DNA from 3 places in the Roseibium sp. HPY-6 genome. Region 3 is predicted to be linked to each of the others. Evidence: predicted binding sites of a transcription regulator. Region 3 holds the regulator's gene; each other region holds the start of a gene.

Region 1 (9,936 bases), 110 kb from region 3:
CTTTCCGTTATCGTTGAGGCGGGCTCCTTTCAGACCGCGGCAGATCTTCTGGCACTGACACAGCCGGCTTTGAGCAGAAACATGCGCACGCTCGAGGCCAGGCTTGGCGCGTCGATCTTCCAGCGGGACGGCCGCCGATCTGTTCCGAACGCACTCGGCTTGAAGCTCGCGCGGAACGGGTTGGCCATCCGCATCGCCGAAGAGCAAGCCGCGAGTTTTGCAACACTGGCCGCAGCCGGAAGCGCGGGGCACCTGCGCCTCGCGGCTCCCCCGATCGTGGCCGGACGCTTTCTTTCCGATGCCCTGTCGCGTTTCATCACCGACAACCCTGGTTGCAATATCGAATTGCGCACCGGCCTCGCACACGAGTTGCGCACGATGCTTGAGCGGGGTCAGGTCGACGTCGTGTTTGGTCCCCAAAGCCTTGCAGACCCGGTCGAGGGATTGAGTTTCCTTCCGCTGATCGATGACAGGGTTGGCATCATGTGCCGGACGGACCATCCTCTCACCCACAAAAAGAAGCTCATGGCGTCAGATCTCATGTCACAGGTGTGGCTTGCCCATTCACGCGGCAGCCTGTTGCGGCAGCAGACGGAGGCAGCCATGATTGCGTCGGGAATCCAGCACATGCAGATCGCTTGTGAAACCGATTCAATCAGCTCGGCATTCGAAATTGTCGCCGCCACCGAACTGATTACGACGATGCCAATCGGAACCTCAACGCCATATCTTGAGGAAAAGCTGGTCTTTCTGGCTTTCGATCACCCGCAGTTTCACCGTCCGCTTGGGGCCATCTGCAGAAACAACATGCCCGCGACTCCCGTGGTGGAGAGTTTTCTGAAAGTCCTGCGCCATGACCTGAACGAGAAAACCGGGCCATAAACTCAGGCGGACTTCGACAAGAGCCACTAATTGTCGCTTAAATCTGCGAGATATGCGCCGTCAGCACATCGATGAAATGCCTAACACGCGGCTCAAGCAATCGCTTGTGCGGATAGAGCGCAATGACCGGAACCGAGCCACAATCCAAATTTGGAAGCACCTGCTCAAGGCGACCAGCCACAAGATCTTCCTCGACCAGCAAATGCGGCAAGAGGGCAATACCAAGCCCGGCCAACGCCGCTTCGCGCAGTGCTTCAGCGCTATCCATCCTGAGCCGCACGCGTCCCTGTACGCGTACGCTCGTGCCATCTTCCTCAAAAATGCGCCATCCTTGCCGGTCCCCCCGGCTGGTGAACTGCATCAGATCATATAGGTCAAGTTGCTCGGCCCGGCCGGGGCGACTGCGATCATTGAAATACGCAGGCGAGGCACACAAAACCGGTTTCAACGTCATAAGCGTTTTTGAGATGAAGCTGGAATCAGGAGAGCTGACACCAACCCGGATGGCGAGATCAAAGCCGCTGTCGATCAGATTGTCGATACGGTCCGAAAAGCCCACCTCGATCCGCATGTCGGGCCAGCGGTGTATGTAGCTTTTCACGACCGGCAGTAACAGCCGACGGCCGACGGCATCCGGAGCGGTGATGCGCAATGTACCCCGCGGGGCGCCGGGTTCAGTGTTGAAGGTTGCATCCGCGGCCTCGATCGCCGCGCGAATTTCCAATCCTTGCCGATAGAGACCTCGTCCTTCGTCGGTCAGTTCGAGCGCCCGGGTTGTCCTGTTTAGGAGCCGAGCACCGTAAGCATCTTCAAGGCGCGCGATTGCCTTGCCTGCAGTTGAACGCGACAGGCCGAATGCCTTACCGCCAGCAACGAAGCTGCCCGCGTCAACCACGGAGAGGAAGACAAGGATGTCATTCACTTTGGAACCGATCATGTCGCCTTTTTAGCGAAAAACGCTCGACAGAGAAACGAAATGAATTCGCCAAAAAAGCAATCCAAAAGAGAACTCCGAACGCTTCCAGGAAAGGGCGAACATGTCATCGCAAATCAGACGCCTCAACCCGCCATCACTCCCAGATGTCCGAAAGGTCGGCTATTCCCAGATCTCGGTTGCCGGTCCCGGCGCCTTGGCTTTTGTGTCCGGACAGGTCGCCTGGTCTGCCGAAAACAGCGCCGTGACCGGCTCTCTTGATGAACAGACCGCCCTCGTCATCAAAAATCTTGAATACGCGCTGGTCGAATTGAATTGCCGCGCAGAGAACATCGTCAATATGCGCGTCTATATGACGGACCTCACACCGGAAACGCAGGCGATTGTCATGCCGCAACTTTTGTCATTCTTAGACGGCGCTCAGCCGAGCCTGACCGGGATCGGCGTTTCCGCATTGGCAGCACCGGAGCTGAAGATAGAAATTGAGATGGTGGTTCAACGGAACGCACAATGAGTCTATCACCCTAGCCCACACGGCACTCTGGCAGGCGCTGCATGTGAGATCCGCTAGCACCCAAGGACCGTCCGGGTACAAAGCAGATGCGACTGTTCCTTCTTGTGCCGGGTTGCCTGAGAGCTTGCGTAAATCCAAGCTTCCGACACCCGGTGCCGAGGAGCAACGGCATCTTCAAAGTTCAATACTGCGCCTTTAGGCAACTGATTTAATTCACCAAATTAATATATAAACGCAAATAAATGCTTCAAAATTAGGAATAATTCTTCCTTTACTATTTCCATGGTGCATAAAAAAGTTGCAAAAAAGATATAAATTTCCACTTTTCCTTATCATTACATGATTTTAACTTAAAAATACTCTCGCACTGCCCCACTTTTCCGAAACTGATGGGATTGGCTCGGGAGTTGGTTGAACTTTGAGGAAAAGAAGCGTCATAAATTCAGACCAGCAGCAGCGCACGCAGGCGGTGACCCTGGATACCGGCCTGGCCTGGCCGGAGGCCTATTTGAACCTGCTTCCCCTGGTAAAAGAGCAACTGGGCGCTGAGGGCACCATTTGCCTCAGCAGGGAATTGCGCGGTGGCAAATCGGGCGCCCAGGTACTCGTTGCGGATGTACACAGCACCCGCTTTACCGGACAGGCTATCCTCAAACTGGACAGGGCCTGGGACCCGGTTCATGGCGGCCAACCGGAACCAAAACTGCTGTCCCAGGCGATTGCCGACGCTCCTGAATTTGCTCAGGAGCATTTGCCAAAACTTCTGTTTTCCGTCGAACACGACAATCAGTTTGCCATTTTGTTGACCATTGCCGGCCGTGGTCTGGAATATGCTTCGCCATGGCCCAATGTCGCATTCGAAGAGCAGCTGCCGGTAATCAAGCAGCTGTCGACCGACCTCTTTTCCAAGTGGAACGGGAACTACAGGCTGAGCGATGGGATCCACTCGCCTCAGGACCTGCTTGCCTCCTGGCTCGGGTACAGACTGGTCACGGGGTCCGGCGGGCGCATTCATCAGTTTCTCACCAGTGAATGCGGTCTTGATGCCGCTACACCCTCCATAACATTCGAGGGGCAGTGGTATCCGAATCCGCTCGCGTTTGCGGACGGTGCCTTCCAGGGCGACGACAGATTGCAAATCCGCGCTGTGAAAGGTCGTTGTCATGGCGATCTTCACGGTATGAACTTGCTTGTTTCCGACGAGCAGCCGGGCTCGCTCGACTATTTTCTAATCGATATGGCCGACTACGGGTCAGACCAGTTTCTCTTTTTCGATCATGCCTATTTCGAGCTTTCGTACTTGCTCGTTGCGCGGGACCAGCAAAACTCCGGCTATTGGGAAGCCCTGTTCGAGCAGCTGAGCCGACGCAACCGGCATGAACAGGGCCGTGGCCTGCAGGCAGATGATCTCGGCCTCATGCAAATCGTGACCTCGTTGCGAGGTGGTATCAATGACTGGATCGAGAAAAACGAACCCGACCGTCTTTCCTTCATGGAAAGCCAGTGCCTTCTGGCACGGGTCGCAGCAGGGCTGAATTTTGCACACAAGAACATTGATCCGCGCCTGCGCCGTATCGCTTTCGTTTATGCGGCTTACAGTCTCAAGGATTATCTGCAACTCAACCGCATCGACTGGCCCAAAGACGGCATGTCGTTTTCGATCGACACTGGCGTGGGTCAGGTCACGCCACGCAAACCGGATCCGGTCCCAACGGGCGTGCCGCCCTCCTCGCCCTCAGCAAATGATGAGCAAAGTGCAGACCCCCGCTCAAAAGCGACAACCGAAAACACAAATACTCTGTCCGGAGGACCGCTCCAAAAGCGATCGTTCATGGAAGAGCTGCGCCGGCGGCATGTCGTCAAGGCTGCGGCAGCCTATATCGTTGTTGCCTGGCTGTGCCTGCAGGTCGCCCTCGTTTTGCAGGCCTCTTTGAGACTGCCCGACTGGACGGACAGTCTTGTTGCGACGCTGCTCACCCTTGGATTTCCAATCGCCTGCATTCTCGCCTGGGCCTATGAACTCAGCCCCACAGGCCTGCAGCGCACAACAGCCGAAAGCGGACTGGACGAACGGCCATCGAAATCGGGTATAGCCTTCAACTACCTGCTTGGTATCGGCGTGCTTCTCATTCTCACGATCTCGGTGGGCAGCCCGATTTATGATCGGGTCTTCCCTGCTACCCAGGACACAACAGTCACAAGCGACCAGGTGTCGATCGCCGTATTGCCGTTTCGAAACCTCAGCCGAGCGGAAGATTCCGACAGTTTCAGCGACGGGTTGACGATCGAGATCATGAGCACTCTGGCAAGGTCAAATCTGTTCCGAGTTCCCGGTCTCAGGTCGTCGTTCAGTTTCAAGGACAAAAACGAAGATCTGCGCGTCATCGGCAGGACACTGGGTGTCGACTACATTCTGGAAGGCAGTGTGAGAACCATCAACAACGACTTCCGCATCGAGGCACAATTGGTCAAGGCTGAAGACGGCTTCCTGATCTGGTCCGGTTTCTTCGACGAATCTCTCGAAGATCTCTTTTCGATCCAGGAAAAAATCGCGTCTGAGGTCGGCGTCGCCCTTGAAACGCCGCTGCAGATCACCGCTGCCTCGCTTGAAGAGGGGCGCACGTCAAACAGCGAAGCCTATGAGCTGTTTTTGAAAGGTATCGGGCTTTATCAGCAGCGCGGTGAAGCGCTTAAGGAAGCGGCTGGCGTTCTGAACGAAGCGGTTCGGCTCGATCCAGACTTCGCGGCCGGATGGGCCGCTCTCTCGCTCGTCTATAATGTCTATCCCAACTACATCAAAACCGAAAACGGGCGACCGGTTTCGACACCAATGATGCTGTCCCAATCGCAAGAATTTGCGCTGAGAGCCAACCTACTCAATCCGCAATTGCCTTTCGTCCAATATGCAATGGCGAACACGTTTCGAAGAAACCGGCAATGGATGCAAGCCGAAGATATGTATCGCGACGCCCTGGAAACGATACCCGACGCTTATGACATTCTGGAAGACTACGCCGAATTGTTGACGATGCTGGGCCGGCATGAACAGGCGATTGCAATGGCCGAGTACATCTCCGAAGCCGATCCGCTCAACAGCGTTTTTGAGTTCCGGCTCCTTGAAGCCAAATGGGCTGCGGATCCCAGTGAAGCGAATGCTGAAGCGCTGGTCAGCTATTTCGAAAAGGACACGCCTCAGCAGGAGCCGATTGCGCGCGCCATCATCGGATACATGATCAAGACAGGACAGACCGACAGGTTGATAGCACTGATCGAGGCGTGCGACACGTGCCAGGCTGACTGGCGCAGCAAGGTTTTGCAGATGATCGATTCGATCGGCAAAGATGCTCCGGAAGAGATTTTTCAGAAATACAAGAATGAGAACTTCATGGGGTATACCCTGCTGGACACGATCGGCGGTCCGGATCTCGCTCTTGAAGCTTATCTCTACTATGCACTTACCCTAAGGCGTTCGGCCGTTTCGTATTCGGTTCCCTGGAGCGTCATCGAAAAGGTTGGCGACAAAGAGCAATTCAAGTTCCTTGTGGAGCAGACCGGACTACTCGAATACTGGCAGCAACGGGGCTGGCCGGACCAATGTGAACCGCGCGCCGGCGACGACCTGACGTGCAGCTGACAGGTGAAAGATGTAGTGACGTTTTGAAGGTTCTGGCCGGGTCATCCCTTACTCCAGCCGTTACAGCTTTCGCATCTCGGCGTAATCGGCATACCCGCGATAAAGGTGCCGGAAATCGAGTTCCGCGTTCGTATTGTCAGCCAGTTGGCGCAATTCGGTTTCAAGGTCGGCGCGGGGTGTGACATGAAACGACTTCAGCCACGAGAACAGAAGCTTCGCAAACCAGCCCGGCAGTCCACCCTGCTGTCCGAAATCGACCACATGGATGCGTCCGTTCTTATTCAGGCGCTCCGCGCCAGCCGAGAGTGCCTCCCGCCAGATCGGGATCATTGAAAGCGTGTAGGAGTAGAAAACACGGTCGAATTCAGGAACGTCCAGCGGCTCCGTCGCAGCCGGGTCGGCAGCGTCTCCCTGAATGAGAATAATGCGCTCGCTCAAACCCGCTTTGGCGATGTTTCGGGACGCTGTCTCCAGCATGTGACTAGAAATATCCAGGCCATAGAACCGAACCCCCGGATAACGCTTTGCCGCCGCGATCAGATTGCGCCCGGTCCCGCATCCCAGTTCCAGCACATGACCGTTTTGCGGCGGCTGCAGTTGCCTGATGAGGTGATCCCTGCCCAGAAGATAATATTTGCGAGTGAAATCATAAAAATGGCGCTGGTACCGATAGACCGCGTCCATCAACTTTGCTGTTTCAACCGCCTCACTCATTGTGGCTACCGTACCGAGATTTAACCGTTGAAGACGTAGAGATGGAAACCGCCATAAATCGACGAACGATCCTGTCGGCCAAGTTCCAGGCTTTCCTCTTCTTCATAGGTCCAGCGGCTCAGGATTTCATCAGCAACACGGCCAGGAAGCAGTGACGGCTCAGCTGCAGTCCGGAAGACCACCCTGCCACCCGGGCGTGCGGTGCGTGTGATCTCGGACCACAGCGCGTTCAGCTGCGCATCTGTCATCCAGTCCTGCGCATCAAGCAGAACATACGCATCCAGACTGTCGTCGCCGGTCGACTGAAGATGTTCCGTAAAGTTACGATTGAGTACCCGGACGCGGCCTGCCCTTTGCCGGATCTCCTCAAAGTGCGTCCGCTTCAGATAGGGCGGCAAGGGACCGGATTCCCCAGCCGGTTCGCCAGACTGCGGCGCATAACCCCGCCCGAAAGCCTGCCAGGCAAAATAGTTGTCTTTCATCGAAAAGTCGCAGGCCAGTTTTTCAAGGCGATCCTTGAGCACTGAGGACATATCGCCATCGGCATTGGCGGAAACGAGCGCGTCATATTGCGCAGGCGGTATGCCGAGACCATAGAGGGACATTTTCTTCGACGTAGCCCAGCGTACCAGGCGTTTGTCAAACAATGGAGCCAGAGCGGTGTCGAAGAATGTACGCTGCTCTTCCAAAGAGCGGGTCTTGACCATGTGCTTGGGATCGATGCCGTAAAGCCGCGCCACCAGATGCCCGACGCCGATGCAATAGCCCAGAAGGCCATGGTGGTAGAGATCCCGCGAAAACAGCGTTATGCGCTTGCGGCCCCAGTTCGCGAGATCACGGCCTTCCCAGTAAGCGATGGTGTCTGTATCCAGGTTGTCCTTGAGAAAACGGTTGTAAGCGGCAACGTTAGCCTTTTCGTCTGCCTCACCGAAAAAACGGTAGAAGGTTTCGTAGTTCGGGAAGTGTTTGGCGGCTGCAAGTTTCAGTCTGCCGAGTGCGACATGGGCGCGGTTCAGATCGACGGCGGTAATCTCTGCCGGATTGGCAGTGAGATAAGACATCACGTTACAGCCACCGGATGCGATGGTGATCATCCGCGATTCCGGCGTCAGGCGCAGTGCCTTCATGTCCACATCCGGGTCTTCCCAGATCTGGGGGTAAACCAGACCCTTGAATGCGAAAGTGAAAAGACGCTCAAGAATGCCTTCACGGGACGTCGCCTCGGAGCGGTGAACCGCATTGCTTAGCCGTTTTTTTGAAGCTGTGAGCGTGCTCTGCGTCATTTTTTTCTCCCGAGTCGCCGCGCGAATGAACTGCCCTGCGATACGTTACAGAGACGACATTTTGGTGACGTTCAGGGGATATTGTGCACTTATCCGGATAATAAAAAACCCCTCGCAATATGCGAGGGGCGTCTTTTGATGTCAGGGGGCAAACCGTTACCGGGTGATGACGACAAAGTCCGTACCCAGACCCGTATTCCGCTTGAAGCTCCGGTCCGTGATCGTCAAAGACGTTCCCGGCGTGAGCATTTTGGAAAGCTCCTTGGCAACCTTTTCCGGCATGTCGATCCGGTTCAGCAGATCGTCCGATTGGCCACCACGCTCGCCTTCGGCTGAGACGGCAATCCACTCGACGGAATTGTCGCCCTGTTCGAAATCAAGCGCCGTGTAGACATGCGTGCCGATTTCCTGATCGATATTCTTGACCGAAACCGGTGCGGAATAGATGTCCGAGAATTTGCGGCGGACACGCAGGATTGCATTGTGCGGCTTTTCGTATCCTGCCTCTTTATGGATACGCGCAACCAGGGCGTCGGTGATCTGGCCGGTCACCGGCAGGTCGGCACCCTCCTGGTAAAGGCGGATCGCGGCACGTGTCTTGCGACCGACGACGCCGTCAACCGGACCGGCATTGTAGCCCATCTGATTGAGAAGGCGCTGCAGTACACGCATCTTGCTCGGAAGCTTTTGCGGCGTGATGATCATCCGCAGCGGGCGATCGAAGTGTGGATTTTCCGGCTGAACGACCGGCAATGCAGCCTGCAGGTTAGCCGGCTGAATAGCTCCGCGCAGCGCAGGATCGGCCTCAATCGTCTTACCTGACAGGCTGGCGATCTCCGTTGCCGGGACATAAGGCTGCGGCAGAATATCGTGCCGGATAGACTGCGGGTTGGCAGCGTCACGCGTTACGACGACGTGCATGCCGCGCTCCGTCATGGAATAGAGCGACTTTGCAAAGGCGCGCGGCAGTCGGATGCAGCCATGCGACGCAGGATACCCGGGCAGCTTGCCAACATGCAGCGCAATACCGGACCATGTCAGCCGCTGCATGAACGGCATCGGCGCATTGTCGTAAAGGTTGGAAAAGTGCTTTCGGCGCTTTTCCAGGATCGAGAACACGCCAGTGGGCGTGCTGTGACCGCGCTTTCCGGAAGAAATCGGCGACACTTCAATCAGGTCGAGGCCGCGATAGACCTTGATCTTTTGTTCGTTGATGGACACCAGCATGTGAAGCGGGGCTTCTCTTGCCGGTTCCTTGGCTTCATCTGAGGCATTGTCGCGGGCGATAGCCGCTGAAACTGTACCTGCTGAAAAGAGTGCGGCGGTTACCAGAAGGCCCATTCCGCGGGTACGCATAACTTGAAACATTTTTGACGACATCCCTGAGCTCTCCAACGCTAAACCCTTAAAGCTCGCAGAAAACTCTACTTAAAACCCTTTTAGATCAGGTTAGGAAACACGGTTACCCGTTGGTTTCCCTCACCCATTTGCAATTTGACATTCGCACCTTAGCCAGCTTCCTGCTGTTATTCACATCACAAATTGTACGGATTGGTTTCAACATCGAAGGCATTCCGGCAGTTTCGAACGAGCATTGTCGTGCACACCGACATGGTGCCGCGACTGGATTCCACGTCTCGGAACGAGAGCTACCAGAGATCAAACACAACGGTCGCTGAAAGCGTCAGGCACAAAGGCAAACCGCACTTTTTGTGCATTCGGCAAACTGCCTTACGACTTCAGTCCATCCTGAAAGACGACCGCTTCACCGCGTGAAGGCGTTGAGAGTTCGCCTTCCCACATCACCCGCTGGCCGCGCACGATGGTGCCGACAGGCCAACCGGTCACTGACTTGCCGTCATAGGGGGTCCAACCACACTTCGATGCGATCCAGTCGTTGCGAATGGTCTCGGTCCGCTTGAGATCGACAACCGTGAAGTCAGCGTCATAACCAACGGCGATCCGGCCCTTGCGA
Region 2 (9,936 bases), on a different contig from region 3:
GATGAACCGAAAGGGTCCATGGGACCTGCAAAAGGTCTTTCAGCTGTTTCCCGTTCTGAAGGAAAGACGCGCCGTGCCGGCAACGGCCCTGTCCGGCGGCCAGCAACAAATGGTCGCCATCGGGCGCGCGCTGATGTCGAACCCGGAGCTCATCCTCTTTGACGAGATCAGCCTGGGCCTTGCGCCCATCATCATCAAGTCGATCTACGAAGCGCTGCCGGACATCATCGGTGAAGGCATGAGCGCCATTATCGTTGAGCAGGACATTGCCAAGGCTCTCAGCGTCGCTGGCAGGGTCTATTGCATGCAGGAAGGCAGGATCTCGCTTGAAGGCCGTTCGAATGAACTGTCCCGGGAACAGATCAGTGCTGCCTATTTCGGAGTCTGACGCATGGATCGGAAGATGACCACAACGACACCGCCGCACCGGCAATTTCCAATCGGCAATCCCGCGTCTTCGCCCTACCCGAAAGGCAACTAGAATGGACTGGATCAATGCCATTGTTCAAGGCGTGCTTCTGGGAGGCCTCTATGCTCTGTTTGCGGCCGGCTTGTCGCTGATTTTCGGCGTGATGCGGCTGGTCAATATCGCGCATGGCGATTTCATCGTTCTGGCTGCCTTTCTCGCGCTTTCAACAACGACCGCGCTTGGCATAAATCCGCTGCTGACGCTCGCTATCGTCGTTCCGGTTATGGCCGGGATCGGCTATGTGCTTCAGCGCGGCATTCTCAATCAGACCCTTGGCGATGATATCCTGCCACCTCTTCTGGTCACGTTCGGACTTTCGGTCATCATTCAAAACGGCCTGCTCGAAGTCTATTCCGCCGACCCGCAAAAGATGAATGCAGGCCCGATCGAAACGGCAAGTGTTGCCCTTCCCGGCGGACTGAATGTCGGCGTCCTTCCCCTCGTCATGTTTGCCGTTTCGGTCGCCGTCATCGCCGGCCTTCAATGGATTTTCTACCAGACGGCTCTCGGTCGTGCGTTCCGCGCTGTTTCGGACAAGCAGGACATCGCCCAGCTGATGGGCCTGAACAAGGCGCATGTCTTCGGTCTGGCGATGGCGCTTTCATTGGCGGTCGTCGCCGTTGCCGGCGTCTTTCTTGGTATCCGGACGAGTTTCGACCCTTCCATAGGCCCTGGGCGGCTGATCTTCGGATTTGAAGCCGTGATCATTGGCGGTTTGGGCAATCTGTGGGGCACGCTGATCGGCGGCATCATTCTCGGTGTCAGCCAGAACATCGGCGCCCAGATCAACCCGGGCTGGCAGCTTCTGGCCGGCCACATCGCCTTCCTGATCGTGCTCGCGGTAAAGCCACGCGGCCTGTTTCCACGGATTGACGGATGAACGCGCAAACCTACACCATTTCAAGGTCTTCCCGGGCAAGCAGAACCGCAGCTGTTCTCGGCGTGGTGTGCCTTGTGGCACTGATCGCAGCTCCCTGGTGGGCCGGCAGGGCTGACATGCGGCTGATGAGCGAGATCTTCCTCTATCTGTCGCTGGCCTGCCTGTGGAACCTGCTTGCCGGATATGCGGGTCTCGTCAGCGTTGGACAACAGGCCTTTGTCGGTTTCGGCGGCTATATGCTGTTCGCGCTCGCGATTTTTGCCGGACTGTCTCCGCTCGCCGCAATCCCGCTAGCGGGCCTGCTCGGGGCTTTGGTGGCCGTCCCCGTCGCCTTCCTCATTTTCCGCCTGCGCGGCGCCTATTTTGCGATCGGCACCTGGGTGATTGCTGAAGTCTTTCGGCTAAGTTTTGCGCAGGTGTCCGCGCTTGGTGGCGGATCCGGCACTAGCCTTCCGGTCGCTATCGTCCGCTCCATGGCCTCCAGTCGTTCCATGCGCGAGGCAACCACCTATTGGCTCGCGCTGGGCATGGCGGTCATCGTGCTGGCGGCCATCTACCTGCTCCTGCGTTCGCGTAACGGACTTGCGCTGACCGCGATCCGCGACAGTGAAACCGCATCCAACAGTTTCGGCATTGATATCTGGCGCCATAAATTCGTCGTCTACGTCATCACCGCCGGACTGACGGCCTCGACCGGCGCCCTGATATTCCTTCAGAAGCTGAGGATTTCGCCGGACGCCGCATTCAGCGTGAACGACTGGACGGCATTCGTCATCTTCATTGTTGTCATTGGCGGCATAGGCACGCTTGAAGGACCCATCATCGGCGTGATCGTTTTCTTTCTGCTGCGCGAAACGCTCGCCGATCTTGGCACCACCTATCTCCTGATCCTTGGGCTCGTTGCTATCGTCGTGATGCTCAAGGCACCTCAAGGCATCTGGGGTTTTGTCAGGGCCAGAACCGGGCTCGAACTATTCCCCCTCTCCAGGCAGGTCGAAAAACAAAAATCGGATGATTAGGAGGCGGCATTGGCTCGCAAAAAGAAAAAAACGATCATAACTTGCGCCGTAACAGGGGCGATCCATACGCCCACCATGTCAGACGCACTTCCCTTTACCGCCGAAGACATAGCCGATCAGGCCATCGAAGCCGCCAAGGCAGGCGCGTCCATTTTGCACCTGCATGCGCGCAACCCGGAAAATGGCTCGGTTTCCATTGCACCGGACCATTTCAAGGCCTTCCTGCCGGTAATCAAGCAGGCGACGGACGCGGTCGTGAACGTTTCCACCGGCGGCAGTCTGGTCAACACCATGGAAGAACGCATCGCGCCGGCCAAATGGGCGTCGCCTGAAATGTGTTCTTTGAACATGGGATCGATGAACTTCTCCTTCCATCCGATCGCCGACCGGATCAAAGAGTACAAATACGACTGGGAAGAAGCCTATATCCGCAATTCGGAGGGTTATATTTTCCGCAATACCTTTGCCGATATCCGTTATGTAGCAACCGAGCTCGGAGGCGCGCACGGCGTAAAGTTCGAACACGAGTGCTACGATGTCGGGCATCTTTACAATCTGAAATTCTGTATGGATGCCGGGTTGTTCAAAGCACCCGTTTTTATCCAGTTCATTTTCGGCATCCTTGGTGGCATCGGCCCCGACATCGACAACCTAATTTTCATGAAGCGGACGGCCGACAGGTTGTTCGGCGATGACTATCAGTGGTCGGTCCTCGGCGCCGGCGGCGCGCAGATGCCGTTTGCGACAACCGCGAGTCAGATGGGTGGCAACCTGAGGGTCGGTCTGGAAGACAGTCTCATGATCGCCCGCGGTCAGTTGGCGAAATCCAACGCCGAACAGGTCACCAAGATCCGGCGGATTGTCGAGGATCTTGGCTGCGAAGTTGCCACGGCCGACGAGGCACGGGAAATGCTCGACCTCAAAGGCGGCGACCGGGTCGCATTCTGAGCGTATCAAGGAGAAAGGACACCATGCCTGAGATTGAACCGGGAGACCGGAGCCTTAAAGATCTTCAGGGCCTGCACCTGTGGCACGCACCGATGTCGAGCTGTTCGCAGAGGGTGCGCATCGTGCTTGCCGAGACCGGCAAGGACTACACCAGCCATCTGATCGATCTGGCAAAGGACGAGCATGCGACGCCCGAATACCACGCGATCCATCCGAATGGCCTGGTCCCGGCGTTTGTCGACAATGGACGTCTTTTCATAGAAAGCGTCGACATCATTCAGCAGATTGCAGGTTCTGCCTCGGAGCTTTCCGCTTCTGCATCCGCCGAGCTTCTGGCGATGGCCGACGATGCGCAGGCAGATCTGAAGCTGGCGACATTCGAGTTTCTGTTTCGCGGCGTTGAAAGAAGCGACAAAGAAAGTTTTGATGCCTTTCAGCAGAAGCACCGGAACGAGTGGCTGAAGCAGTTTCGCCGGGACTTCGCATCAGGATTTGAAAAATCGAGAATAGACGCAGTGGTAACCCGCACGGACAAGGCTTTCAAACGGCTCGATGATCTGTTGAGCGATGGCCGCAGGTTCTTGTCAGGAAATACATTTGGTTTGGCTGACATCGCCTGGATGCCGAATGTCCACCGGTTCAGTCTTATGGGCTGGCCGTTTGAACGCACGCCTCATCTGAAAGCCTGGTTTGAAAGATTTTCTGAACGTCAAAGCTACAAGGAAGCGCTTCTTGACTGGCAGAATGAGGTCTTGACGGGCGCGTTTGCTGACTACACATCGCAGCGCCGGTCCGAAGGTACCGATATCCGCACCTTCGGAAGTCTTGGCAGCTGAATGCAGCCGCCCCGACCGTTGTCTTGGACTTTCCGCGTCTGTCAGGCTGCCAGAGCCTGGCGTGCGCGTGAAAGGCGGCTCTTGACGGTTCCCACAGCGACGCCCATCTGGCTGGCGATCTGGTCGTGGGACATGTCGGAAAAAACACAAAGCTCAAGAACGTCCCGTTCTTCGGGCCGTAGACCTTCGATACCTTTGGCGACATCGCCAAGTTCAACGTGCTTTTCCTGTGCAGGTGCAAACTGAGCGTCCTGGTACCACTCCTCGATCGGAACGTGATGCCCCCTGCGCTCGACTTTGCGGAACTCATCCAGCTGGGCATTGCGCACAATGGCGAAGAGCCAGCTCCTAAGCTTCGTCCCGGCAACATACTGATGCTTGTTCCTTAGGGCGCGCTCGAGCGCGGTCTGCATCAAATCGTCAGCGGCTTCAGAGGAATTGGAAATGGATCTGGCAAAACGCCACAGATGCGGGATCTCGGATTGCAGGTCTTTTGCAAAGCGATCTTCATGACGGGTCATCTCGCCCTCCCTGGTGACTGTTTCGATGACCCGCATCTAATGATTATCATCAGCGTGTTTTAGATATTTCAAAGGAAGTTCATGACGAGTTGATAGTTCGCGATGAACTACACCGATCACGCGTCACTCTACGCAAATGTTACTTGTAGTGATCTTCAAAAATCCAACATCCCTAACATCCGGATTTGAAAGCAATATTTTTTGTTTTCCGGGGCGACGACACTCAACTTCAACGCCAATGGCGACATCAAGATATAAAATCACAAAATAAAGTAAAATTTGAAGAGTGATAAATATCACAAAATATATTTCTCAAAGAAATCGCCATAAAATTCAAAAAACGATCTAATTTTTTTATTTATATTATAAAGCGTAAACTTTTTTCTAAAAATTTCGGAACCAACATCTCTATCAGACGTTCTTATGCTGTAATCGAGATGCAGACATGAAACATCAGATCGGCATCTCTTCCATTCTGGAATACTCAACAAGGAGAATTATTATGCGTACAAACAAAAAAGTCATCTCTTCCCTGATCGCCGCTGTCTTTGCTTCCGGTGCGTTCGTCGGTACAGCCAACGCGATCGACTTTGGCGGCCTTTATGGCGACTCCAACGGTTCTGAGCCGGTGTTCTTCACCAACAGCCAGCGCAACGTCAACAGCAGCCAGCTTCGCTCTGCAAATCGTGGTGTGAAAACTGACGCCGGTGTCTTCGCCGACTATGCAGACCAGGCATATGGCGATCTCAATGGCAACACTCCGGTTTCTGTTCGCCGCCAGCAGGCTGACAACGCACGCGCACTTCGTTGAACCAACTAAGTCACAGCGGGTGCACACGTTGCAGTCCGCGACTTCCGAATGGCCATAGGGCCACCAATTGACAGCATAACCCTTTGGAAAGCTGTCGACCAAAGAAAGGGCCACGCACCGCGCGTGGCCTTTCTTTTTTGCCTCGTTCGAATTGCGCGGCCTAAAGCGCAAACGCGCGCTGAGACCGACGGACTCCGACAAAACACGTGTCTCAAGGCCTCAATTCCAGTCCCAAATTTAGTCGTCTAATCACATTGATTTCTATCAGCGCTCTATTGAGACCCACGTGAAACCTGAAGGTCAATCATGCTCATTCTCGTGCCAATACCACCGCTCAGGCGACCCTAGCGTACAGATTGCCCAATTGGGGATTGGAACTAAAAACGCATCAATATGAGTTAAGGAATTGATCTAAATTACGAAAAAAATTAGCACCCTAAGCATCAAATCGCTTCTGATTTTTTCTGTCATTAACCATTCATTAACTTGTCAAAAAACGCTGTTACGACCCGCAGCCTACGCTTTTTTGGGGATCAAACGAGTTATTTTTAGGTGGCTTTTTTCCTTTTTTTACAAACTTCCACCCGTCAGAGTCACTCGCAGATTGCATCCCCTCCGACAGAATTACGCTCAAATTTAGGGGTGAGGGACAATTATGAGTTATCACTACGGGTCAGATGGGTCGCTAATCAAAGCAAACGGCAAAGACGAAGAAACGAGTGAGAATCAAAAAGCGCTCGAAGAAGCAATCGAAAAACTGAATTCGAATATGTCCAGCTACTCGAGTTCACAGTCACTTAGCCAGACATCGCCGTTCAGTGAAACATCCAGCCTGTTCAACGAACTCACGAGCCCAGAAATCACGCGAAAAAAGGCAGATTACTCGAGCGTAGCCGAAGGTATCTACGTGCGTCTCGATCAGGACTGGGGCACGGCGCTTTCCAACAAGTCCCTTGGCTGGATCCCTCTCACACAAGGCATTGCGAACGATACCGTCGAGCACGATGATCTTGATGGAATACGCAAGGTTACGGGAACTCATTTCACCGACCTTATCGTCGGTGATGGACAAAACAACGTTATCAAAGGCCGCGGTGGTGATGACTTGATCAATGGCCTGGACGGCAACGACAAGCTCTTCGGCGGCAAAGGCAATGATAAGCAATTCGGCGGAAGAGGTGACGACCGCGCCAAAGGCGGCAAGGGTGACGACTTCTCCGATGGCGGCGAAGGCATCGATACGCTCGTTTTCTCCGGAAATCTTGCTGACTACGAAATCGATCTGGTTGCAGGAACGGTCCGAGACTTGCGAAACAACAAGGACGGTACCGACACTTACGTCAATTTCGAATTTCTGGAATTCAGGGATCAATCGATCAGCGCCGTTGCTCCTTCGCCGGAAGTGTTCACGCTTGAGCTTCTTCATTTTGCCGATCAGGAAGCCAATGCCGCAACGATCAACAACATCGACAACCTGTCCGGTGTTCTGAACGCCTTGCGCGCCGAAGACCTCGGCGACGATGGGGTCGCCGACAACACCCTCACGCTCAGCTCCGGTGACGCGATTATTCCGGGCCTGTTCTTCGATGCATCCGCGGCCGTTTTCGGATCACAGGGCATCGCCGACATCCAGATCCAGAATGAGCTGGGCGTTCAGGCCATCGCCCTCGGCAACCACGAATTCGATCTGGGCACCGGATTGCTTGCCGGGCTGATCGACGGTTCCGCGGCGGGCGGCTTTACAGGCAGCGAGTTTGTCGGAACGGATCTGGAAGGTGCCGACTTTGCCGGCGCCCTCTTCCCGTATCTCTCCACAAACCTGGACTTCTCCACCGATCCGAACCTGGCGCCGCTGGCAACCGCAGGCGGTCAGGACACGGCGACGCTCCAGAATGTGGTCACCTCGTCTTCCATTTCCGACGTCAATGGCGAGAAGATTGCCATCATCGGTGCGACTGTTCCGACGATCCGCTCCATCTCAAGCCCCGGCGATGACCTCGGCATTTCCCCGGCCTGGGCCAGCGGCACACCGACGGACGAGGAACTGGATGCCCTCGCGGCCATCATCCAGGCCGAAGTGAACCAGCTCCTAAGCGACAATCCGGACCTCAACAAGGTCATCCTGCTGAGCCACATGCAGCAGATCAGCATCGAACAATCGCTTGCCGCACGGTTGGAGAATGTCGACATTATCGTTGCCGGCGGCTCCAACACCCGCCTCTTCGACGACAATGACCGTATCCGCGACGGCGACAGCGATCAGGGCGAGTACCCGCAGTTCATCACCAATGCCGGCGGCACCACGACGGCCGTCGTGAACACGGATGGCAACTACAAGTATGTCGGCCGCCTGGTTGTCGACTTCGATGCAGACGGCAACATCATTGCCGACAGCTACGACGAAGACGTCTCCGGTGCCTATGCCACCGATGACCAGGGCGTGGCGGACCTCAATGCCGAAGGCTTGATCGACCCGGAAATCGACGCCATCACGGATGCCATCCAGGCGCAGATCGTGGCAACCGAGTCGAACGTGTTCGGCGTGTCGGACGTGTTCCTGAACGGCAACCGCTCGGGCACGTTCACCCCGGACGATCCGGACGGCGTGCGCACCCAGGAAACCAATCTCGGTAACCTGACCGCAGACGCAAACCTGGCCTATGCCAACGAGATCATCGCGGCTGAAGGCCTCGGCGAAGACGTTGTCATCTCCATCAAGAACGGTGGCGGCATCCGCGCCAATATCGGCCAGATTGTCGTACCTGCTGGCGGTACCGAAGCGGTGCGTGTGGCGAACGAAGAGATCGTCGACGGCGACGGCAATGTGGTCAAGCCGGAAGGCGGCATCAGCCAGAACGACATTGCAACAACTCTGGCCTTCAACAACGGCCTGACGCTGCTCGATATCAACAAGGAAGAAATCAAGGCATTCCTGGAAGGCGCTGTCAGCGCGCTGCCGGACGGCGTGTCCGGCGGCTTCCCGCAGATCTCTGGCCTGAAGTTCTCATTCGACGAGACACAGACCGCGCAGACCTATGACCAGGACGGCAACATTGCGACCCCGGGCGAGCGTGTCATCAATGCAGGCATCTTCGACAACGACGGCAACCTGATCTCTGCCATCGTCCGGGACGGCCAGATTGTCGGTGATCCGGCAGAAAGCTTCCGGATCGTAACGCTGAACTTCCTCGCCAACGCTGGCGACGAGATCCTGTCGAGCCTATCCAACCCGAACCGGGTGGATCTGATCGACCTCGATGCCGACGGCGCCGATGACGAAGCCTTCACAGGCGACGCCACCTTTGCCGCTGACGGATCGGAACAGGACGCCCTGGCCGAATATCTCTTCGACAACTTCAATCCGGAAGAAGGCGGCTCCGCCTTTAACGAAGCCGACACGGGCCCCGTTGACGACGAGCGCATCCAAAACCTCACATTCCGAGAAGACACAGTCTTCGAAGGGATCGTGTTCGACGATGAAGAGGATCTGGAAGCCGCCATTGTCGCGGAGTTTGAAGGTGACAGCGGCGATCCGGATGACCCGGAAGGCGCATCCGAGGTGGTCGCACATGAAGACGGGCTGCTTTATGTCACCAATGGCGCCAATGACCGCATCGACATTTTCGACATCGCCAGCAACACATTGGCAAACACGATACCGTTGGGCGGTCTTGACGGATACGACGGCGTTCAGTCCGTTGCAGTCAAAAACGGTCTTGTGGCAGCGGCCATCTCGCGCGCTCCGGTGGAAGAAACGAACTTTGGTGTGACCAAGCTGGTCGAACAGCCGGGTTTTGTGGCTGTATTCAACGCGTCAACACTCGCGTTGATCACCACTGTCGACGTCGGCAACCTGCCCGACATGCTCACATTCAACAATGACGGCACCATGCTGCTGGTTGCGGGCGAAGGCCAGTTCAACGAAGACAGCATTGATGACGGTGTTGCGGCCAACCCGCTCGGCACCATCGCTCTCATCGATGTCAGCGACTTCTCGGCACACATTCTCGACTTTACCCAGTTTAACGGCTTCGAGGATGCGGCACGTGCAGGAGGCATTCGCATTCAGGAAGGTGTCGATTTCGCCGAGGACGTCGAACCCGAATATATCGCGGTTAGCGCCGACGGAACGACCGCCTTCGTCTCCCTGCAGGAGAACAACGCGATCGCCAAGGTCGATCTTGCGACCAAAACGATCGTCGATGTCTTCGACCTGGGCGTAACGGACTACAGTCAAATTGCCCTAGACCCGTTGGACGATGGCAACATCAACATCCGGACTTTCGATAATCTTGTCGGCTTCCGCATGCCGGATGCCATCGCCACGGCGGAAATAGGCGGCCAAACCTATGTCCTGACCGCGAATGAAGGCGACAGCCGTGACTTCGACGAGGACCGTGTCTTCGATCTGGCACAGGACGGCCTGATCGACCCGACCGTTCAGCAACAGCT
Region 3 (9,936 bases):
GGCTCTAGCCTGTCGTCGACGACGACATAGACCGTCCCTCCACCGTAATACGCGGTCTCCGGAATTCGGAAACTGTCGGGATAGGTCCGGTCCGGCAGGGTCACTTCTACAAAGGCACCGGGGCGAAGAGGAACGGCCGCGTCCGCGCTGTCGATCACGGCGATCACTTCGACACCGCCGCGCGTGCTGGCAACATCCGCGCCGATCCGGCTCACGGTCGCCGGATAGGAGACAGCCTTGTTGCCGAGATACCAGGTCACTTCCACCGGCCGGCCTACGACCGTTCCGCTGTCGGCAAGCAAGCGCCCATACTGGTTGTCGGAGAGCGTAAAGCGCACCTCGAACTCGTCGCTGCTGTAAAGCGAAACAACCGCGTCGTTGACACTGACCAGGCGTCCCGGTTCGGCAGCTTCCGTGCGCACAATCGCATCGAAGGGCGCGCGCAGCACTGTGTTGTCCAGCTGGCGATTTGCGTTTTCAAGTCCCCATTGGAGACGTTTGAGCGTCGCGGTCTGCTGGACAACCTTGGCTTCTTCAAGGGCGAGCGAGTTCTGACGCTGCTCAACTGCCTGCTGGCGCTGCGAGACAAGCAGGCGCCGGTCATCAACAGTTCTTTCCGTTACCGCGCCCCGTCCAATCAATTCCTCCGCGCGCTCCAGATCCCGCTGTGCGAAATCAAGCTGTTCCCGTGCTCGGACAACATTGGCTTTTTCAAGTTCGACGCGGCCTTCGCTCTCCACGAGGCCCGCGCGCGCTTCGGCAAGATTGGCCTCAGCCTCGGTCACCGCGCCCTCGTAGTCAAAGCGGTCGATGGCAAGAAGAACATCGCCCTGTGAGATGTGCCCGCCTGCCTTGAGATTCGGATGCGCCTCGGTTACTTCCCCAGCGACAAGTGCCCGCAATTCAACTTCACGGCCCGCAGTCGTTTCGCCAAAGACATTGATATCCGGCGCGAAACTTCCCTTTTCAAGCGTTGCCGTCTCGACGGCGTAGCTGCGTTCCACGATAGGGCGCTTGGGAACCTCGGGCTTCGTCGCGACCAGGGTCTTCAGTCCCTGGAAGGCACCGAGCAATATGGCGAACGCAATCAGCGCCTGCAGCAGCGCTTTGAGAATGAGCATAGCCCGCTTCCATCCGCCGCCAGATTGCGGATCGACGGGTGGAAGGACTTCAGAGACCGGTTTGTTTCCGGAGTCCTGAGGCAAAGACTGCAACATGTTTCAGCGTTCCGGGGCTACCAAATATTGTTCGGGCTAAAGACTATCATGCATGGGGATAAGATTTACTTCGCACTGCGAAATTCAAGACCCGGATACGTCCCGAAGTGCCAAAACGCACCCTGAAAATTGTAACGGAATATGTCTGAACAGCCAAAATCGCGAATTTTGACGCAATCACGCCTCAAATTCGTATTTGGCATTACAGAACTCGCAGGTCACAACGATCTTGCCATCCACGGTCATGTCCGCGATTTCGTCTTCCCGGAACCCGGCAAGAACACCTTCGATTTTTTCCCGTGAACAACGGCATTTGTCTGACAGGGGCTGCGCGTCGAACAGGCGCACGCCGCGTTCGTGGAACAACCGGAACAGCAGCATTTCGACACTGACTTCCGGATCGGTCAGCTCGACATCCTTTACGGTGTCGACCAGAAACTTTGCCTCCACCCAGGCGTCATCTTCCTCGACCTCATGCGGCAGCGTTCCTTCCGGAGCGTCTCCCGGATCGATGTCCGCCTGACGCAAGCGCTCAGGTGCTTCCGGCAAGAACTGGATCAAAATACCGCCAGCTGTCCAGGTTTTGGCATGGCCCTCACCTTCTCGGCGCGTATAGAGCTCGCCGACACCAAGGCGGATCTCGGTCGGAATCTGCTCTGAGCGTTCGAAGTAACGGCGCGCTACTTCTTCCAGCGATATGCCATCGAGCTCCACCAAGCCCTGATATCGCTGCATGTGCTGGCCCTGATCAATGGTCATGGCCAGGTGTCCGTGCCCCAGCAATGCCTCCGGCGTTGCCTTGCCTGCCTTCGCCAGGGTTTCTACGCGGTCAGCGTCGAATGTCGCGCAGGCGCGGATCGCATCGGGGGATGCGAAATCGACGACCAGCATCGATACCGGACCCTCGGTTTGGGTCTGCAGGGTGAAACGACCGTCGAACTTCAGCGACGTTCCAAGCAAGCCCGTGAGCACAATTGCTTCCGCAAGCAGGCGGGAAACCGGTTCGGGATAGTCATGCCGTCCCAGAATGCTCTCCAGAACAGGACCGAACGCGACCGCCCGGCCACGTACATCCAGTTCTTCCACGGCAAAGGGCCGGACAGCGTCCAGCCCTGCGGGCGCGATACCCAGTTCTTCAAGATTCAGTGCCACGTCGGCTATGCCTCAACCTTTGCCGAAACACCAGGCAAGAATGCCCTTTTGGGCATGGAGCCTGTTCTCGGCTTCGTCAAAAACCACGGAATTGGGACCATCCATGACTTCGGAGGTAACCTCCTCGCCGCGATGCGCCGGAAGACAATGCATAAAGATAGCGTCGCTGTTTGCCTCGGCCATCAGACGATTGTTTACCTGGTACGTGCTGAGGAGGTTGTGACGGGACTGTGAATCGTCGTCGCCCATGGACACCCAGCAATCCGTAATCACGCAATCGGTTCCCTTGACCGCCTCATATGGGTCTGTCGTGACCAAAATGGAACCACCCTTTGCGCGAGCCGTGTCGATCAGCTCCTGGGGCGGCGCCAGTTCGCCCGGCGTCGCGATCCGCATTTCGAAGTCCAGTCGTGGCGCGGCGTGTACCCAGGACGCCAGCACATTGTTGCTGTCGCCGGTCCAGGCAATGCTTTTGCCGCTGATTGACCCGCGATGCTCTTCGAAGGTCATCAGGTCCGCCATTATCTGACAGGGATGCGAGACTTTCGTGAGCCCGTTGATCACCGGGACAGTCGCGTGCTCGGCAAGCTCGTTCAATTCGCCATGATCGAGAATGCGGATCATGATGGCATCAACAAACCGCGACAGGACCTTGGCCGTGTCACCAATGCTTTCACCACGGCCAAGCTGCATTTCCGCGCCGGTGAGCATCAGCGTCTCACCGCCAAGCTCGCGCATTCCGACATCGAACGAAATCCGCGTACGGGTGGAAGGCTGTTCAAAAATCATCGCAAGTATCTTGCCGGCGAGCGGTCCCTCGCCCCGGCGGACACCGTTTCGCGACGCCTTGATCCTGCGCGCTGTATCCAGAATAGCGCGCAGTTCATCTCCCTCGAAGTCGGTGAGGTCCAGAAAGTTCCGGTAAGCGGCGTTGGCAGTCATTCGGCCGCTCCTTCCACAAGCTTTGCCTCAACCGCGATCGCTGCCTGCTCCAGGCGTTCCAGTGCCACAGAGATTTCGTCTTCGGTCATTGTCAAAGGCGGCATGATACGCACGACGTTGTCACCAGCTGGAACGGCCAGCAGTCCAGCGTCTCGCGCCGCGGACACGTATTCCGCTGCCGGCACAACGCATCTGAGCCCCAGCATGAGACCCGTGCCGCGCACCTGATCCAGTACCTTTGGGTGGCTGTCGACGAGCCCTGCCAGTTTCTGCTTGAAGCTGAGGCCCTTTTTCTGCACCTCTTCGAGAAACCCGTCCGCCAAAACAACATCAAGGACCGCATTGCCAACCGTCATGGCCAGCGGGTTGCCGCCGAAGGTGGTGCCATGGGTCCCGGGAGCGAGAGCCGAAGCGGTTCGCTCGGTTGCTAGGCACGCTCCCATTGGAAAGCCGCCACCGATGCCCTTTGCGACGGCCATGATGTCCGGGCTCACACCGGCCCATTGGTAGGCGAAGAGTTTTCCAGTGCGTCCAACACCCGTCTGGATCTCGTCGAAGATCAGCAAGATGCCGTTGTCGTCGCAAAGCTGCCTCAGCGCGCGCAGGAATTCCGGTTGGATTTCACGAATGCCGCCTTCACCCTGGATCGGTTCAATTGCAAGCGCCGCCGTGTGCGGGCCTATGACCGCCTTGAGCGCATCCAGGTCTCCTGCCGGGACCTGGTCGAAACCCGGTGCCTTGGGACCAAACCCTTCCAGGTATTTCGCCTGGCCGCCGGCCGCAATCGTTCCAAGGGTCCGGCCGTGGAACGCTCCCTCGAAGGTCACGATCTGATAGCGATCGGGTTCGTTGTTGTCATAGTGATACCGCCGCGCGCATTTAATCGCAGCTTCCATCGCCTCTGCACCCGAATTTACAAACAGCACCCTGTCGGCAAATGTCGCCTCAACGAGGCGCTGTGCCAGACGTTCGCCGTCCGGGATCTGATGAAGGTTGGAGACGTGCCAGAGTTTGGCTGCCTGCTCCTGAAGCGTCTTGACCAGATGCGGATGGCCGTGCCCGCAGGAATTCACTGCGATGCCGGAACCGCAATCGAGGAATCGTCGGCCGTCCTTGGTAACCAGCCAGACACCTTCCCCATGATCAAATGTCAGATTTGATCTTGCATAGTTTCCAAACAGCGCAGTCGCGGACATAACCTCTTTTTACTCCTCAGAGCACCCAGCCTCCTTTTGAAGGCAGGTGAAATGCTCTCTACATGGTGTCATCGATCAAGCTCGAACGCCAAACCGCCCAGGCCGATATTTCCCGTTTCCTGTTGCGGCACTTGCCCGGGAAACGAGCCCGTTTGATCCGGTGCGCTTCACGAGTGCGGACAAGCCAAAACGCAACGTGCCGCCCCGATGAGGCGGCACGTCGCAAGATGCTTATACACCGCGCGTACCGTTGGCTGTCAATGGAAATGCTGCTGCCGGCACTTAAAGTCACGTTTCGTGAAACGCTGGAAGGCCTTACCATAACTGGGGAAAAGTCCGCTCATCCCCAACTGGTTTGGGTGAAGCGGTTGCCTCACAAATTAACGTTATTGTAACCTCTGGCTCATCAAACACGAGATCTCGTGCGGCACATCACCAAGAGGCACAAGATATGCCAAAATTAGGCATGCTAGAGCATGTCTGACACGAGGTTAATGGCCAAATGGCCGAACTAAAGGGTGCGGGCAATGAGTTGGACGAACGAACGGGTTGAACTGCTCAAGAAACTTTGGAGCGAAGGCCTGAGTGCAAGTCAGATCGCAGGCGAACTCGGGGGTGTGACCCGCAACGCCGTGATCGGCAAGGTGCACCGGCTCGGGCTTTCCGGACGTGCAAAGACCTCAAGTTCCAGCGCAAAGCCGCGCCGGCCGCGCACCGCCAGCCCCGCTGCAGGAGCAGCACCAAAGAAACCTGTGCAGCAACCGCAGATGATCGGAGCTACGGCACTCAAGGTGGACACGTCACCTGCACCTGTCGCTGATATCAAGCCTGAGTTGGAACCCATGCCCGAGATGGTCATTCCGATTTCTCAGCGCGCAACGATCCTTACGCTGACTGAGCGGACCTGTAAGTGGCCGATCGGTGATCCTGCGACGGACGATTTCTATTTCTGTGGCCGCGTTTCCGATGCTGGCGTTCCTTATTGTGCATATCACTGCAAGATCGCTTATCAGCCTGTTGCTGACCGGCGCCGCGAGCGAAAGACGGTTGCGCAGGCCTCCTGATATTTTCCTCAACCATTGAAAAACCCGCCTTTGTGGCGGGTTTTTTGTTTTGGACAAAAAGTCCGTCGGGTTTCGGTTAAGTATTGCCCGCGAGAACCTGTCAGCTGGCAATCGAGAACTGGTCATTGAAGGCGTAGCCTGCGCCACGCACGGTCCGGATCGGATCCTTCGCCTTGCCCTTGTTGAGCGCCTTGCGCAGCCTGCCAACATGAACATCCACCGTACGTTCATCGACATAAACATCGTGACCCCAGACACCGTCCAGAAGCTGTTCACGCGAGAACACGCGGCCCGGGGAAGTCATCAGGAACTCAAGAAGCCGGAACTCGGTCGGCCCCAGGTGTATTTCCTTGGTGTTACGGCGAACACGGTGGGTTTCACGGTCGAGTTCAATGTCACCGGACCTGAGCATCGTGGAGACGACTTCCGGACTCGCTCGGCGCAGGATTGCGCGCACCCTTGCCATGAGCTCGGGGACCGAAAAAGGCTTTACGACATAGTCATCGGCACCAGTCGACAGACCGCGGATACGTTCTGCTTCCTCGCCGCGCGCCGTGAGCATAATGATCGGCAAACGTTCGGTGTCTTCCCGTGCCCGCAGGCGCCGGCACAGTTCAATTCCGGAGAGCCCGGGAAGCATCCAGTCCAGCAGGAGCAGATCCGGCAGGCTCTCCCGCAGGCGGATTTCGGCTTCGTCTCCACGGACACAGGATTCGACCTGGTACCCTTCCGCTTCCAAATTGTATCTCAAGAGAAGGCTGAGCGGTTCTTCGTCTTCAACGATCAGCACTTTCGGCATTCGTTCACGCTCCGATATTACCGGCCGGCACACGCATGCCGGCCGAAAGAGTCCCGCAGTCTTTCAGTGCTTAGCCAGCACTTGTTGTTTCATCAAGCTTTTCACGGTCTTCGGGAAGCCGTTCGCCGGTGACCATGTAGTAGACGTTTTCCGCAATATTGGTTGCATGGTCACCGATGCGCTCGATGTTCTTGGCGCAGAACAACAGGTGCACGCATTGAGTGATCACGCGCGGATCTTCCATCATATAAGTCAGCAGTTCACGGAACAGGGACGTGTAGATGGCGTCGACTTCAGCATCGGCCTCCTGCACCCGGCGAGCTGCTTCCGCGTCGCGTTGCGTGTAGGCGTCGAGTACCAGCTTTAGCTGGCCGAGCGCGAGTTCCGTCATGTGTTCAACGCCGATCGCCAGCTTCTTCGATTGCAGATTGCTGTCGATCGCAATCGCGCGCTTGGCGACGTTTTTCGCCAGATCACCAACTCGCTCAAGATCGTTGGCGATGCGGCTTGCCGCGGTGATTTCGCGAAGGTCCTGCCCCATGGGCTGACGGCGCGCGATCATTTCGATCAATTTTGCCTCAACCGCCTGGTGCAGCGTATCGAGCCGTTCGTCGTTTGCGACAGTGGTCTTGGCGAGTTCGTGATCCTGAGAAACAAGAGCTGCGACCGCGTCGGCAAAGGCGCGTTCCGCGAGGCCACCCATTTCGGCGACCTTACCGGCCATTTCCGTCAGTTCCTCGTCATATGCCGAGACAATGTGTTCAGACATCCTGTGTCCCTTTCCGATTTCGGAAAACCGCTTAGCCGAAGCGGCCAGTAATGTAATCCTGAGTGCGCTTGTCTTTCGGATTTGTGAAGATGTCCTCCGTCGGACCTTCTTCAACCAGAATACCCAGGTGGAAAAAAGCTGTACGCTGAGAAACACGCGCCGCCTGCTGCATGGAATGCGTCACGATGACAATGGTGTAATTCTCACGCAGCTCATCGATCAACTCCTCGACCTTTGCCGTGGCAATCGGGTCAAGGGCCGAGCAAGGTTCGTCCATCAGGATCACTTCCGGGCTGACCGCAATGGCGCGCGCGATGCACAGACGTTGCTGCTGCCCACCGGACATTCCCGTTCCGGGCTCGTCCAGACGATTTTTCACCTCTTCCCAAAGGCCGGCTTTCTGGAGGCTCGAGGACACTATGTCGTCGAGTTCCGCCTTATTGCGGGCGAGACCGTGGATACGCGGACCATAGGCGATGTTGTCGTAGATCGACTTCGGGAACGGGTTCGGTTTCTGGAAAACCATCCCGACCTTCGCCCGAAGCTGCACCGGATCGACTTTGGGGTCGTAGATATCTTCGTTGTCGATCTTGATCGATCCTTCCACGCGGCAGATATCAATCGTGTCGTTCATGCGGTTGATCGTGCGCAGGAAGGTCGACTTGCCGCAGCCGGACGGGCCGATGAAAGACGTCACCGAACGCGGTTGGATTTCAATGTCCACGTCCTTGATGGCATGTGTATCGCCATAAAAGACCTGAACCTTGTTTGCGGATATTTTGCTCTCGGTCATTTCGTTCGCCTGTTCAATACTCGGCATCTCGTTCATCGCATCAATCCTTACCAGCGGCGTTCAAACCTGCGGCGCAGGATGATCGCGAGAATGTTCATTGAGAGGAGGAAGATCAGGAGGACGATAATTCCACCCCAAGCTTTCTCAGTAAACGCGAGATCGGACCGCGCCGCCCAGGTGTAGATCTGTGCAGGCATTGCCGAATTCGGCTCGGTGAAGCCGGCGATGAAGCCATCCGGGTAACCGCGCGCGACGAACCCGACCATACCGATCAGAAGCAGCGGTGCCGTTTCGCCCAGTGCCTGTGCCAGCCCGATAATGGTTCCGGTCAGAATGCCGGGCATCGCCAGCGGCAGCACGTGATGGAAGATCGCCTGCATCTTGGAAGCGCCAACACCGAGTGCTGCGTCCCGGATGCTTGGCGGAACCGCCTTCAGCGAAGCGCGCGTGGAGATAATGATCGTCGGCAGCGTCATCAGCGTCAGGACCAAGCCGCCGACCAGCGGCGCAGATTGAGGCAAATGCATGAACTGGATGAAGACCGCCAGACCCAGAATACCGAAAACGATAGAAGGAACGGCCGCCAGGTTCGAGATATTCACCTCAATCAGATCCGTGAACCTGTTCTGCGGTGCGAATTCTTCAAGATAGATGGAGGCGGCCACGCCTATCGGAAGCGACAAAAACAGAACCACCAGCATCATGAAGAAAGACCCGATCACCGAAGCGCCGATGCCCGCCGCTGCGGCATTGTCCACACCGGCGTCCGCACCGGTGATGAAAGGCCAGTTAAAAACGGTCTTGATGACGCCAGCCTCGACAAGATTATCAACGACGTCCAGATCCGATTTCATCAGAAAGCGGCTGTCGGTCATGCCTTCACGGGTGATACGACCGCTCATATAACCGTCTACCCTTGAGGATGCTGCAAGGTCGAACCTGACCGGTTGGCCCAGTTGGTCCTCATTTTCCCGGAAAAACTCGCGGATCGTACCACCCGGCTTGCCGACGATGCGCTCGATGGCTTCGGGTTCCACGGGTGTTTCAATACCGCTTTCCTGGAGCTGGCCGGTCAGCGCATTGATGAAGATTTCCTCGTAGGCCCTTGTCTTGAACAGCGTGCCTTCGGCAGCGTCGTACTGTTCCTGCGTCAGAGTGAACTCAACTTCAACGACCGTGCGCGAGAAAGCCGGAAATCCCTGCGAGATGATCGCGTAGGCCAAAACGACAAGAAAGAACAGCCCGATCGCAATCGCTCCAATGCCGTAAGCCTGAAAGCGCTTCTCAGCAGCGTTGCGTTTGCGTGTCAGATCATCAAGCGCGTAGAGCGACTTCGGCTGCATCGGAGCTTTCGCCGGCGATGCGGATGTCTCGGGAGGAAGTGTTGCGTCGGTCATCAGTCATACTGCTCCCGGTATTTGCGCACGATATAGAGTGCGACAATATTGAGACCCAGGGTTATCACGAAGAGTGTCATGCCAAGCGCGAAGGCAACCAGCGCGACAGGCGACGCAAAGTCTGCATCTCCGGTCAGCTGACTGACGATCTTGGCGGTGACGGTTGTCATGGCCTCGAACGGATTGAGGCTGAGGCGCGCAGCCGCACCGGCACCGAGGACCACGATCATCGTTTCACCGATCGCACGTGAGGCCGCCAGCAGGATCGCACCCACGATCCCGGGAAGCGCCGCCGGCAGGATTACCTGGCGCACCGTTTCGGACTTGGTTGCTCCAAGACCGTAGGACCCGTCGCGCATTGCCTGGGGCACAGCGTTGATGATGTCGTCCGACAGCGAGCTCACAAACGGGATCAGCATGATACCCATGACGAGGCCCGCGGTCATGACCGCCGTTCCCGCCTGCATGATTCCGAGGCCCTCATTACCAAAGACGGACAAGAGCAGCGGGCCTACGGTCAGAAGCGCGAAAAGGCCATAAACGATTGTCGGGATACCGGCCAGCACCTCAAGCAGCGGCTTGGCGACGGCGCGCACCTTGGGTCCTG

What was found. The regulator PhoB, encoded in region 3, activates phosphate uptake and scavenging genes when phosphate is short. The targets are predictions, from matches to a motif close to TGTCATNNANCTGTCAT.
Region 1: the regulator PhoB is predicted to act here: its motif matches at 8,015-8,031, upstream of ABVF61_RS17510 (BtaA family protein).
Region 2: the regulator PhoB is predicted to act here: its motif matches at 5,950-5,966, upstream of ABVF61_RS05600 (choice-of-anchor I family protein).

What each region holds. Positions count from the first base shown of each region.
Region 1 is NZ_JBEWCD010000002.1:1,322,518-1,332,453, reverse strand. Features, by position in the region: gene ABVF61_RS17535 (LysR family transcriptional regulator) at 1-882, shown strand, start outside; gene ABVF61_RS17530 (LysR family transcriptional regulator) at 920-1,819, opposite strand; gene ABVF61_RS17525 (RidA family protein) at 1,920-2,330, shown strand; gene ABVF61_RS17520 (tetratricopeptide repeat protein) at 2,749-5,964, shown strand; gene ABVF61_RS17515 (class I SAM-dependent methyltransferase) at 6,025-6,678, opposite strand; gene ABVF61_RS17510 (BtaA family protein) at 6,699-7,961, opposite strand; gene ABVF61_RS17505 (L,D-transpeptidase) at 8,118-9,329, opposite strand; gene ABVF61_RS17500 (dihydroorotase) at 9,693-9,936, opposite strand, start outside.
Region 2 is NZ_JBEWCD010000001.1:1,158,433-1,168,368, forward strand. Features, by position in the region: gene ABVF61_RS05565 (ABC transporter ATP-binding protein) at 1-388, shown strand, start outside; gene ABVF61_RS05570 (branched-chain amino acid ABC transporter permease) at 483-1,349, shown strand; gene ABVF61_RS05575 (branched-chain amino acid ABC transporter permease) at 1,346-2,368, shown strand; gene kce (3,5-dioxohexanoate:acetyl-CoA acetone transferase) at 2,378-3,316, shown strand; gene ABVF61_RS05585 (glutathione S-transferase family protein) at 3,340-4,152, shown strand; gene ABVF61_RS05590 (RNA polymerase sigma factor) at 4,194-4,673, opposite strand; gene ABVF61_RS05595 (hypothetical protein) at 5,119-5,484, shown strand; gene ABVF61_RS05600 (choice-of-anchor I family protein) at 6,140-9,936, shown strand, end outside.
Region 3 is NZ_JBEWCD010000002.1:1,429,659-1,439,594, reverse strand. Features, by position in the region: gene ABVF61_RS18035 (efflux RND transporter periplasmic adaptor subunit) at 1-1,217, opposite strand, end outside; gene ABVF61_RS18030 (Hsp33 family molecular chaperone) at 1,395-2,369, opposite strand; gene argF (ornithine carbamoyltransferase) at 2,382-3,311, opposite strand; gene ABVF61_RS18020 (aspartate aminotransferase family protein) at 3,308-4,507, opposite strand; gene ABVF61_RS18015 (GcrA family cell cycle regulator) at 5,035-5,571, shown strand; gene phoB (phosphate regulon transcriptional regulator PhoB) at 5,672-6,370, opposite strand; gene phoU (phosphate signaling complex protein PhoU) at 6,441-7,139, opposite strand; gene pstB (phosphate ABC transporter ATP-binding protein PstB) at 7,171-7,968, opposite strand; gene pstA (phosphate ABC transporter permease PstA) at 7,980-9,329, opposite strand; gene pstC (phosphate ABC transporter permease subunit PstC) at 9,329-9,936, opposite strand, start outside.